3 regions of the Streptomyces sp. NPDC038213 genome follow, and region 3 is predicted to be linked to each of the others. Evidence: riboswitches for the same ligand, from Rfam matches in the RefSeq annotation. Region 3 holds a riboswitch; each other region holds the start of a gene.
What was found. A riboswitch is a leader RNA that binds a small molecule or an ion and turns the genes downstream of it on or off. The one in region 3 is predicted to bind cobalamin.
Positions count from the first base shown of each region.

Region 1: another riboswitch for cobalamin. It lies ahead of ACZ7JZ_RS19720 (ribonucleoside-diphosphate reductase subunit alpha); the one in region 3 lies ahead of ACZ7JZ_RS13720 (acyl-CoA thioesterase).
Region 2: another riboswitch for cobalamin. It lies ahead of ACZ7JZ_RS24675 (energy-coupling factor ABC transporter permease); the one in region 3 lies ahead of ACZ7JZ_RS13720 (acyl-CoA thioesterase).

Region 1 covers NZ_JBVJYM010000013.1:79,231-82,490, forward strand. The annotation lists gene ACZ7JZ_RS19705 (carbon starvation CstA family protein) at 1-866, shown strand, start outside; gene ACZ7JZ_RS19710 (YbdD/YjiX family protein) at 866-1,060, shown strand; gene ACZ7JZ_RS19715 (GNAT family N-acetyltransferase) at 1,203-1,718, shown strand; cobalamin riboswitch at 1,770-1,891, shown strand; gene ACZ7JZ_RS19720 (ribonucleoside-diphosphate reductase subunit alpha) at 2,039-3,260, shown strand, end outside.
Region 2 covers NZ_JBVJYM010000020.1:78,804-82,063, forward strand. The annotation lists gene ACZ7JZ_RS24665 (L-serine ammonia-lyase) at 1-771, shown strand, start outside; gene ACZ7JZ_RS24670 (AMIN-like domain-containing (lipo)protein) at 897-1,436, shown strand; cobalamin riboswitch at 1,568-1,761, shown strand; gene ACZ7JZ_RS24675 (energy-coupling factor ABC transporter permease) at 1,791-2,546, shown strand; gene ACZ7JZ_RS24680 (energy-coupling factor ABC transporter substrate-binding protein) at 2,546-2,899, shown strand; gene cbiQ (cobalt ECF transporter T component CbiQ) at 2,903-3,260, shown strand, end outside.
Region 3 covers NZ_JBVJYM010000007.1:75,283-78,542, forward strand. The annotation lists gene ACZ7JZ_RS13710 (FecCD family ABC transporter permease) at 1-42, opposite strand, end outside; gene ACZ7JZ_RS13715 (ABC transporter substrate-binding protein) at 39-1,043, opposite strand; partial or broken gene ACZ7JZ_RS13720 (acyl-CoA thioesterase) at 1,414-1,746, opposite strand; cobalamin riboswitch at 1,891-2,118, opposite strand; gene ACZ7JZ_RS13725 (N-acetylglucosamine kinase) at 2,867-3,260, shown strand, end outside.

The DNA of each region.
Region 1 (3,260 bases), on a different contig from region 3:
GCACCGGCGGGGCGCCGACCTTCGCACTCGGAATGTCGGAGATCTTCTCGGCGGTGGTCGGCGGGGCCTCGATGAAGGCCTTCTGGTACCACTTCGCGATCATGTTCGAGGCCCTGTTCATCCTCACCACCCTGGACGCGGGCACCCGCGTGGGCCGCTTCATGCTCCAGGACACCCTGGGCAACGTGGCCAAGCCCTTCAAGCAGGTCAGCTGGAAGCCGGGCGTCTGGATCACCAGCGCCCTGGTCGTGGGCGGCTGGGGCTACTTCCTGTGGGTGGGCGTCAAGGACCCGCTGGGCGGGATCAACCAGCTCTTCCCGCTGTTCGGCATCGCGAACCAGCTGCTCGCCGCCGTGGCCCTGGCCGTGTGCACCACCCTGCTGGTCAAGTCCGGCCGCCTGAAGTGGGCCTGGGTGACCGCCGTACCGCTGGCCTGGGACGCGACCGTCACCCTGACCGCCAGCTGGCAGAAGATCTTCTCCGAGGACCCGCGGGTGGGCTTCTTCGCCCAGCGCGACAAGTTCCAGGCCGGCATCGACGCCGACAAGGTCCTGCCGCCCGCCAAGTCCATGGACGAGATGCACACGGTGGTCACCAACGCCACCGTCGACGGGGTCCTCTCCGCCCTCTTCGCCCTGCTCATCGTCGTGGTGCTCGTGGACGCCGCCCGGGTCTGCGTCAAGGCGGTCAGGCGCCCCGGGACCGTGGAGCTCCACGAGGCGCCCTACCAGCGCTCCCGGATCACCGCCCCGGCCGGGCTGATCGCCACCCCGGAGGAGAAGGCGGAACTGGCCGCGGCCGCAGCCGCCGCGGCGGCCGGCTCCGGCGACCCCGACGACGGCCGCGCCAAGGTGCCGGTCGCCTGATGTCCGCGCGCGAGCTCTGGGGCCGGATCCGCTTCTACGTCCGCGAGTTCTCGGGCGAGGCGGCGTACGACCGGTACGTCGCCCACGCCCGCGGCCACGACCCGGACGCCGCGGTCCTCAGCCGGCGCGCCTTCGAGCGCGCCCGCACGGACGCCCGGGAGGCGGACCCCCGCGAGGGCTTCCGCTGCTGCTGAGCGCCCGCACACTGCGGCGTACGGGGCCCCGCCGGCCACCCCCGGCGGGGCCCCTGCCGTACTCCCCGTACGCCCCCGCCCGCGCCCGCACTCCCCCGCCCGCCCTCCGGCGCCCCCGCCCCCGTCCGGCACACTCGACGGCATGGACATCGTCATCAGGGAGGCGCGGCCCGGGGAGTACGCGGACCTCGGGGAGATCACCGCGCAGGCCTACCTCGCCGACGGGCTGCTCGACGCCAACGCCGGCGGGGACTACGCCTCCGTGCTCCGCGACGTGGCCGCCCGCGCCCGGGACTCCGAGGTGCTGGTCGCCGTGCGCGGGGACGGTCCGCTGCTCGGCGGGGTCGCCTTCGCGCCGCCCGGCAGCAGCTACGCCGATATCGCGGGCCCCGGCGAGGCCGAGTTCCGGATGCTCGCCGTGGCCCGGGAGGCCCGCGGCCAGGGCGCCGGAGAGGCCCTCGTACGCGCCTGCATCGACCGGGCCAGGGCCCTGGAAGGGGTCCGCGCGGTGGTGCTCTCCACCCAGCCCGCCATGCGCGGCGCCCACCGGATCTACCACCGGCTGGGCTTCGTCCGGACCCCGGAGCGGGACTGGTCGCCCGTACCGTCCGTACCCCTGATCACCTACGCGCTGGAGCTGAACGCGCTCGATCAGTAGTCGACTCGACACAACATCTAGGGGGTCCCACAGGAAGGGGCCCCCACATGTATGCTCATCCCTGCTGTCGCCGCAGGGGAATCCGGTGCGAATCCGGAACTGTCCCGCAACGGTATGAAGTGCACCCTTCGTGCGCTGCGAGTCCGAGGACCTGCCGACCGCCTGATCCGGCCGACCGGCCGGACGCAGACCACGTCCGGGCCTCGCGATTTGGGCTGGTGGACGCCGTGCGGTGAGTTCGTGTGACCTGCCACGCCCGCACGCGCCCGCCCGCGCCCTCCCGCCAGGCCCCGGAGCCGAGCGAGGGAGAGCCCCCCACCGTGACCATCGCGCCTGCCGCATCGCGCGCCGAGTCCGACCAGCCCGCCGACCCGGCCGAGACCGGGGGGCCCGGGGCCGCGCTGCTGCGCACCCTCACCGAGCTCACCGCCGACCTGCCGGACACCGACCCCGGCCGGGTCGCCGCCGCCGCCCTGCGCGGCCGCAGCGCCGCCGCCGACGAGGCCGAGCTGCGGGGGCTGGCCACCGAGGCGGCCGCGGGGCTCATCTCCGAGGACCCCGCGTACTCGAAGCTCGCCGCGCGCCTGCTGACCCTCGCCATCGCCGACGAGGCCGCCGGCCAGGGCGCGACCTCCTTCTCCGCCTCCGTGGCGACCGGCCACCGCGAGGGCCTGATCGCCGACCGCACCGCCGAGTTCGTCCGTACGCACGCCGCGCGCCTGGACTCCCTGGTCGAGCACTCGCTCGGCGAGGGCGCCGACGACCGCTTCGGCTTCTTCGGCCTGCGCACCCTGCACAGCCGCTACCTGCTGCGCCACCCGATCACCCGGCAGGTCGTCGAGACCCCGCAGCACTTCATGCTGCGCGTGGCCTGCGGACTGGCCGAGGACGACAGCGTCCGCGCGGTCGAGGAGGTGGCCTCCCTGTACCGGCTGATGAGCCGCCTGGACTACCTGCCCTCCTCCCCCACGCTCTTCAACTCGGGCACCCGGCACCCGCAGATGTCCTCCTGCTACCTGCTGGACTCCCCGCTGGACGAGCTGGACTCGATCTACGGCCGCTACCACCAGGTCGCCCGCCTCTCGAAGCACGCCGGCGGCATCGGCCTGTCGTACTCCCGCATCCGCGCCCGCGGTTCGCTGATCCGCGGCACCAACGGGCACTCCAACGGCATCGTGCCGTTCCTGAAGACCCTCGACGCCTCCGTCGCCGCCGTGAACCAGGGCGGCCGCCGCAAGGGCGCCGCCGCCGTCTACCTGGAGACCTGGCACGCGGACATCGAGGAGTTCCTCGAACTGCGCGACAACACCGGCGAGGACGCCCGGCGCACCCACAACCTCAACCTGGCGCACTGGATCCCGGACGAGTTCATGCGCCGCGTGAACGCCGACGCCCCGTGGTCGCTGTTCTCCCCCTCCGACGTGCCCGAGCTCGTCGACCTGTACGGCGAGGAGTTCGACGCGGCGTACCTGAAGGCCGAGGCGGCGGGGCTGGCCCGCAAGACCATGCCCGCCCGCGACCTGTACGGCCGGATGATGCGCA
Region 2 (3,260 bases), on a different contig from region 3:
GAGAAGGCCTGGCGTACGGAGGAGGAGATCCGCGCCGGCCTGCTGGAGATCTGGGGGGTCATGCAGGCCTGCGTGCAGCGCGGCATCTCCCGCGAGGGCATCCTGCCGGGCGGGCTGCGCGTCAAGCGCCGCGCCGCCGCCACGGCCCGCCAGCTGCGCACCGAGGGCGACCCGCTGCTGCACCGCAGCGAGTGGACGACGATCTACGCGATGGCGGTCAACGAGGAGAACGCGGCCGGCGGCCGGGTCGTCACCGCCCCGACCAACGGCGCGGCGGGCGTCCTGCCGGCCGTCCTGCACTACTACGTGAACTTCGTGCCCGGCGCCGACGAGGACGGCGTGGTCCGCTTCCTGCTGGCCGCCGGAGCCATCGGCATGCTCTTCAAGGAGAACGCCTCGATCTCCGGTGCCGAGGTCGGCTGCCAGGGCGAGGTCGGCTCGGCCTGCTCGATGGCCGCGGGCGCCCTCGCCGAGGTCATGGGCGGCACCCCCGAGCAGGTGGAGAACGCCGCCGAGATCGGCATGGAGCACAACCTGGGCCTGACCTGCGACCCGGTCGGCGGCCTGGTCCAGATCCCCTGCATCGAGCGCAACGGCATGGCGGCCGTCAAGGCCGTCACCGCCGCCCGCATGGCCCTGCGCGGCGACGGCAGCCACAAGGTCTCCCTCGACAAGGTCATCAAGACCATGAAGGAGACCGGCGCCGACATGAAGGTCAAGTACAAGGAGACGGCCCGCGGCGGCCTCGCGGTCAACGTCATCGAGTGCTGACCGCCTGACCGCCCGACCCCCTCCGCCGCCGGAAATCGGCGGCGGAGGGGGGAACCGGCGGGAGTGTGAGGGATGTCTCTTCTGGAGACAGCATTGTCCCCGCCTCAGGAGAACCGGGGGTCGTCATGCCTCACCGTTCCGTCCGCCGTCAGCGACTCGTGGCCGCGGCCACGGGCGTCCTGCTCACCGCCGGTGTCGCGCTCGCGGCCCCGGCTTCCGCCGCCGCGGCTCCGGCGGCCGCCGCGCCGCAGCTCACCGCCGCCACCCAGACCCCGCTCGTGGTCAACGCCCGCTGGGGCGGGCACTGCACCTTCGACCGGATCGTCGTGGACATCAAGGGCTACATACCCTCGGTGACCGTCAAGCGGGTGGCCGAACTGCGCTACGACGGGTCCGGGAAGAAGGTCCCGCTCGCCGGGAAGTACTTCCTGGAGATCCGGCTGAACCCGGCCCAGGCGCACAACGACGCCGGGCAGTCCGTCTACAAGGGCCCCAAGCTGACCAGGATCTGGCTGCCCAAGCTCAAGGGCCTCGCCCTCACCGGCGACTACGAGGGGTACGTGACCTTCGGCGCCGCCTTCACCACCAAGCCCTCCTACTCCACCTTCAAGCTCCACAAGCCGGAGCGCTTCGTCGTGGACGTCCAGCACAGGAACGTCTGCTGAGGACCGGCCCGCCCGCGGCCGGTGATCCACCCGGCCGCGGGCGGGCCGCAGCGCCCCCGCAGGTACGTACGTCCAGGTCACGGCAGGGGACCCGGGCCGAGGGGGCAGGTTGTGGGCGGCGGGGCGGCCGACTAGGGTCGTACGGCCTTGGTGTTCGGGAAACCGGTGGAAAACCGGTGCGGCCCTCGCCACTGTGATCGGGAAGTCCGGCTCCACTCCTGCGGGAAGCCACTGGTCCGCTGCGGGTGACTGCGAAGACCGGGAAGGCGGAGCCAGGGCGGCAACACCCGTGAGCCAGGAGACCGGCCGGGGCGCGTTGTCCATCCACGAGGTGCTGGAGAGGTCTCCCCACTCATGCATATAGCCGAGGGGTTCCTGCCCCCTTTGCACGCGGCCGCCTGGGGCGCCGCGTCCGCTCCGTTCGTCGTCCACGGCGTCCGGGCCCTGACCCGCGAGGTCAAGTCCAACCCTGAGAGCACCCTGCTGCTCGGCGCCTCCGGCGCCTTCACGTTCGTCCTGTCCGCCCTGAAGATCCCCTCGGTGACGGGCAGTTGCTCGCACCCGACGGGTACCGGGCTCGGGGCCATCCTGTTCCGGCCGCCCATCATGGCGGTGCTCGGCACCATCACCCTGCTCTTCCAGGCACTGCTGCTGGCCCACGGCGGTCTGACCACACTCGGCGCCAACGTCTTCTCGATGGCGATCGCCGGGCCCTGGGCGGGCTACGCCGTCTACCGGCTGCTGCGCCGCTCGGGCACCCCGCTCATGGTGTCGGTGTTCTTCGGCGCCTTCTTCGCCGACCTGGTCACGTACTGCGTGACCAGCGTGCAGCTGGCGCTGGCGTTCCCCGACCCGGGGACCGGCTTCGCCGGAGCGCTGGCCAAGTTCGGCGGCATCTTCGCCGTCACGCAGATCCCGCTCGCGGTCAGCGAGGGCCTGCTGACCGTCCTCGTCGTGCGGCTGCTGCGGCAGTCCAGCGCGGCCGACCTGATCCGCCTGGGCGTGCTCGGCCGCAAGGACGCGAAGACCGCCGGGATCACCGGGGACGCCGGGGGCGCGGACGGTGGCAGGGGTACGGAGTCGGGCACGAAGACGGAGGCCTCGGTCTGATGAGCCGGAACGCGAAGATCAACACCCTGCTGCTGCTCCTGGTCGCCGCCCTGGCGGTGCTGCCGCTGGCCCTGGGCCTGGGCGAGGGCAAGGAGGAGCCGTTCGCCGGTGCGGACGCACAGGCGGAAGCGGCCATCACCGAGCTGAAGCCGGACTACGAGCCCTGGTTCTCCCCGCTGTACGAGCCCCCGTCCGGGGAGGTCGAGTCGGCGCTGTTCGCCCTCCAGGCGGCGATCGGCGCGGGCGTGCTCGCGTACTACTTCGGGGTGCGCCGCGGCCGCCGGCAGGGCGAGGCGAAGGCGGCGGGTGCCGCCGCCGGGGGCGCTGCGGGCACCGCGGACGGGAACGCGTAGCCGGTGCTGCCCATCGACGCCGCGGCGCACGGCAGCCGCTGGCGCCGCCGCCATCCGCTGGAGAAGGCCCTGCTGGGACTGGGCCTGACGCTGTGTGCGCTGTGCCTGCCGCCCTGGCCGGGCGGTCCGGTGGTCGCGGCCGCCACCCTGGCGGTCCTGCTGGGACCGGCCGGGGTGGCTGCCCGCCAGCTGTGGCGGGCCTTCCGGATCCCGCTCGGCTTCTGCTTCACCGGCGCGGTGCCGCTGCTGTTCGCCGTGGGCGGGCCGGCGGGCTGGGTCTCCCTGGCCCCCGGCGGCCCGCGACTGGCCGCCGAGCTGCTGCTGCGGACCTCGGCGGCCTCCCTCGGCGTGCTCCTGTTCG
Region 3 (3,260 bases):
GGGGTCCGCCCCTTCGGCCGTACGGGTCTCCACGTCGGTCACCGGACGCGGTCCGGGTGGAGCTGCTTGGCCAGCGACTCGACGGCCCCGGGCACCCGGACGCCGAGCACGGTCGAGGACAGCGGCAGCACCGCGAACCGCTTGTTCTTGATGGCGGGTACGTCCTTCAGCGCCGGGTGTGCGAGGAGGAACTTCTTCTTCTGCTCGACGGTCTGGTCACCGTAGTCGTAGATGACGACCACTTCGGGCGCCCGCTGCGCCACCTGCTCGAACGACACGTCGCCGTAGGCCTTGTCGAGGTCCGCGAAGAGGTTCACCCCGCCCGCGAGCCGCATCATCTCGTTGCCCATGCCCGCGCCGCCCGCGGTGAACGCCGTCTTGTCGCCGCTGTCGTAGACGAAGAGCTTGAGCGGGGTGGCCCCCTTGAGCTGGCCCGCGACCCTGTCCAGGGTGGCGTGCAGGCCCTTCAGCCGCTCCTCGCCCCGCTCGGGCACGCCGAAGATCTTGGCGAGCGTGCGGATCTCCGCGTCCATGGCGGCGACGGTCACCGGCCCGGTGGGGCACTCCTCGGTGTTGAGGTGGGTGTTGATCCCGGCCTTGGCGAGGGCCGCGCGGCTGCGGCCCTCCTTCTCGTCGAAGGTGGAGGACCATCCGCCGTAGACGAAGTCGGGCTCGGCGGCCAGCAGGGCCTCGAAGGAGGGGTACTCCTCGGAGATCACCTTCACGCTGTCGTACGCGGCCTGGTACTCGGGGAGGATCTTGTCGTCCAGGTAGCCCGTGCCGACCATCGACTTCTCGACGCCGAGGGCCAGCAGGGCCTCCGTCGCGTGCTGGTTGAGCGAGACGGCCCGCTGCGGCGGGCGCTTGTACGTGGTCTTCACGCCGCAGTTGTCGACCGTGACCGGGAATCCCTTGGCGGAGGCGCCGGCGGCACCTGCCGAGGAGGAGTCCGCGGGGGAGGACGTGCTGCCTCCGCCGCAGCCGGACACCAGCACGGCCAGGGCGCATGCGGACAGCACGGATTTCAGGGGGTTGCGGGGCATGGATGGTCCTCTCACCGCAGTCGGATCGGATGGTCTGGACGCCCGGTTCGACGCGCCCTGCTGCGACTGCTGCTGCAACTTAGAGGCAGTTGCACACAACATGCAACAAGGGTCGGAGGGGCGGCAGGGCTCGTGGGGGTGCAGGGGATCGCGCGCGCCCCTCCGCGCCCCGGGCAGCAGAAACCGCCCTGTCGGCCCGCGGTCGCGAAGGTCCGGAGGGACAGGGGAGGGGCAGGGGAGGGCAGGTCGGAGAAGGGGGAGCGGAGGGGCGTGCGGCTCTCGCCGATCCGGCAGCGGGGCTCGCCCCGCGGTACAGCCGCCCGCGAAAGGTCCCCCGCTACGCGGGAATCGGCGCGGGGGCTTCGAGTGCGGGGACGGGCCGCGGCCGGCCCTCGGCGTCGATCGCGACGAACGCCAGCGTCGCCGTGGCCACTTCGGTCGCGGGACCCGAGGCGTTCCAGCGCTCCGCCCGGACGCGTACGCCCACGGTCATCGAAGTACGCCCGGCCCGCTCCAGTTCGGCGTCGACGCTGAGCAGGTCACCGGCCCGCACCGGCGCGAGGAACGCCATCCGGTCCACGGCCACGGTCACGGCGGGGCCGTCAGCGTGCCGTCCGGCCGCGGCGGCCGCCGCATCGTCGATGAGCTTCATCACGACGCCGCCGTGGATGGTGCCGTACAGATTGGTGTCGTGCTCGCTCATGATGTGGGCGAGGGTCACCCGGGAATCGCCCGGGACCTTGGCTGCGCACCCCACGGTGCCTGCGGTCGTACCGGCCACGTCAACTCTCCTTCGCGAGTCGCGGCAGAAAGGCCCGGGGGTGGACTCCCGGACCCTGTATGCGCCTTGGGCATACAGGCAGTGGCAGGTCTTCGGACTCGCGGGCGGGCCTGCCGGATCTCCCGGCGGGCTCCTACTGGCCGTCGCTTCCCAGGACCGTTGTCCGGTCCCAGTGCGTATGACGGCGGTCGTTCCCACTCACCGCTGCGGGGCAGTCCCGGATTCCCACCGGGTTCCCTCTTGCGACGCATCCCGCCTGGCGGACGGGGCGAACCAGCTGCCCGCCCAGCCTACCGGCACGGACCGGCGGCCCGGCAGGGCCCGGTGGTGAGGGCCCGGACACACCCGCGGCGGCCGGCCTGCTCCCCCGCCCGGCACCGCCCCGGGTCTGCACCCGCCCCGTCAGCGGTTGATCCGGCCGATGAGGACCTTGGCCGACGTCCCGTGCGCGGAGGAGAAGAAGTCCCGTGCGGGGTCGACCGGTTCGCTCGTCCGGTGCAGACCCGCCTGCCGCTGCTGCGCCGCGCGGTGGCGCCGCCGCGGCGGGGGCGGGGCGCGCGTCCACGGGGTGGGCCAGCGCCCACCTCATGCGGGCCGGGGTCCAGTAGGCCTCCACCACCGCCCTGGTGTGCTGCGCCGCCTGCGAGACCATCCCGTCCCCTTCGACCCGCACGGCAGGGGCGGGCGCGGCGGCGGCCGGGGCGCCGGAGGCCCCCACGCCAGCAGGACCCGGGGAAGGGGGGCATTCCGGCCGGGTACCGGCGGTGCGGTCGCGGGCGGTGGTGCGGGTGCGGCATCCGGCCGCCGGGCGCATCGGCCGCCCGCGGGCCGGCAGAAGCCGGGGGCGGGGACGCGGGGGCCTGGCCGGAGGGCGATGGCGCGCGGTCGGCGGCGGGGGCTCGGAGGGCCGGGCGCCGTGCCCCTCCTCGACTGCGGTGCGGTGCACCTACGATCTGGGTGACCGTCAGGCGGTGGCGGCCGGGCGCGCATTGGGCAGGGCAGGCAGGGCAGGCAGGTCAGATCAGGTCGGGGAGGGAGTGCGATGGGGCTCGTGCTGGGGATCGACGGCGGCGGTTCGCATCTGCGCGCGGCGCTCGCCGACGCGGACGCGGAGGGGGACGCCGGCGCGGACGGGCCGTACCTCGCCACGGCTTCGGCCGGGGCGGGCAACGCCCGTACGGTGCCCGAGGCGCTGCTCGCGGAGAGGCTGGCGCAGGTCCTCGGCGGCGTACTGGCCCCGGGGCGCGCCGGGAGCGTGGTCGCCGTAGTCGCCGGGTTCGCCGGGGCCGGGAACCCGGGGCGGCAGGGGGACAGCGGACGGGCGCTCGCCGGGCGGGCGCTGCACACCGCCCTGGCCCGGGTCGGCGTGGCGGGGGCCCGGGTCAGCGTCGTCGCCGACATCGAGATCGCGTTCGCTGGCGCGCCGGGCCTGCCGG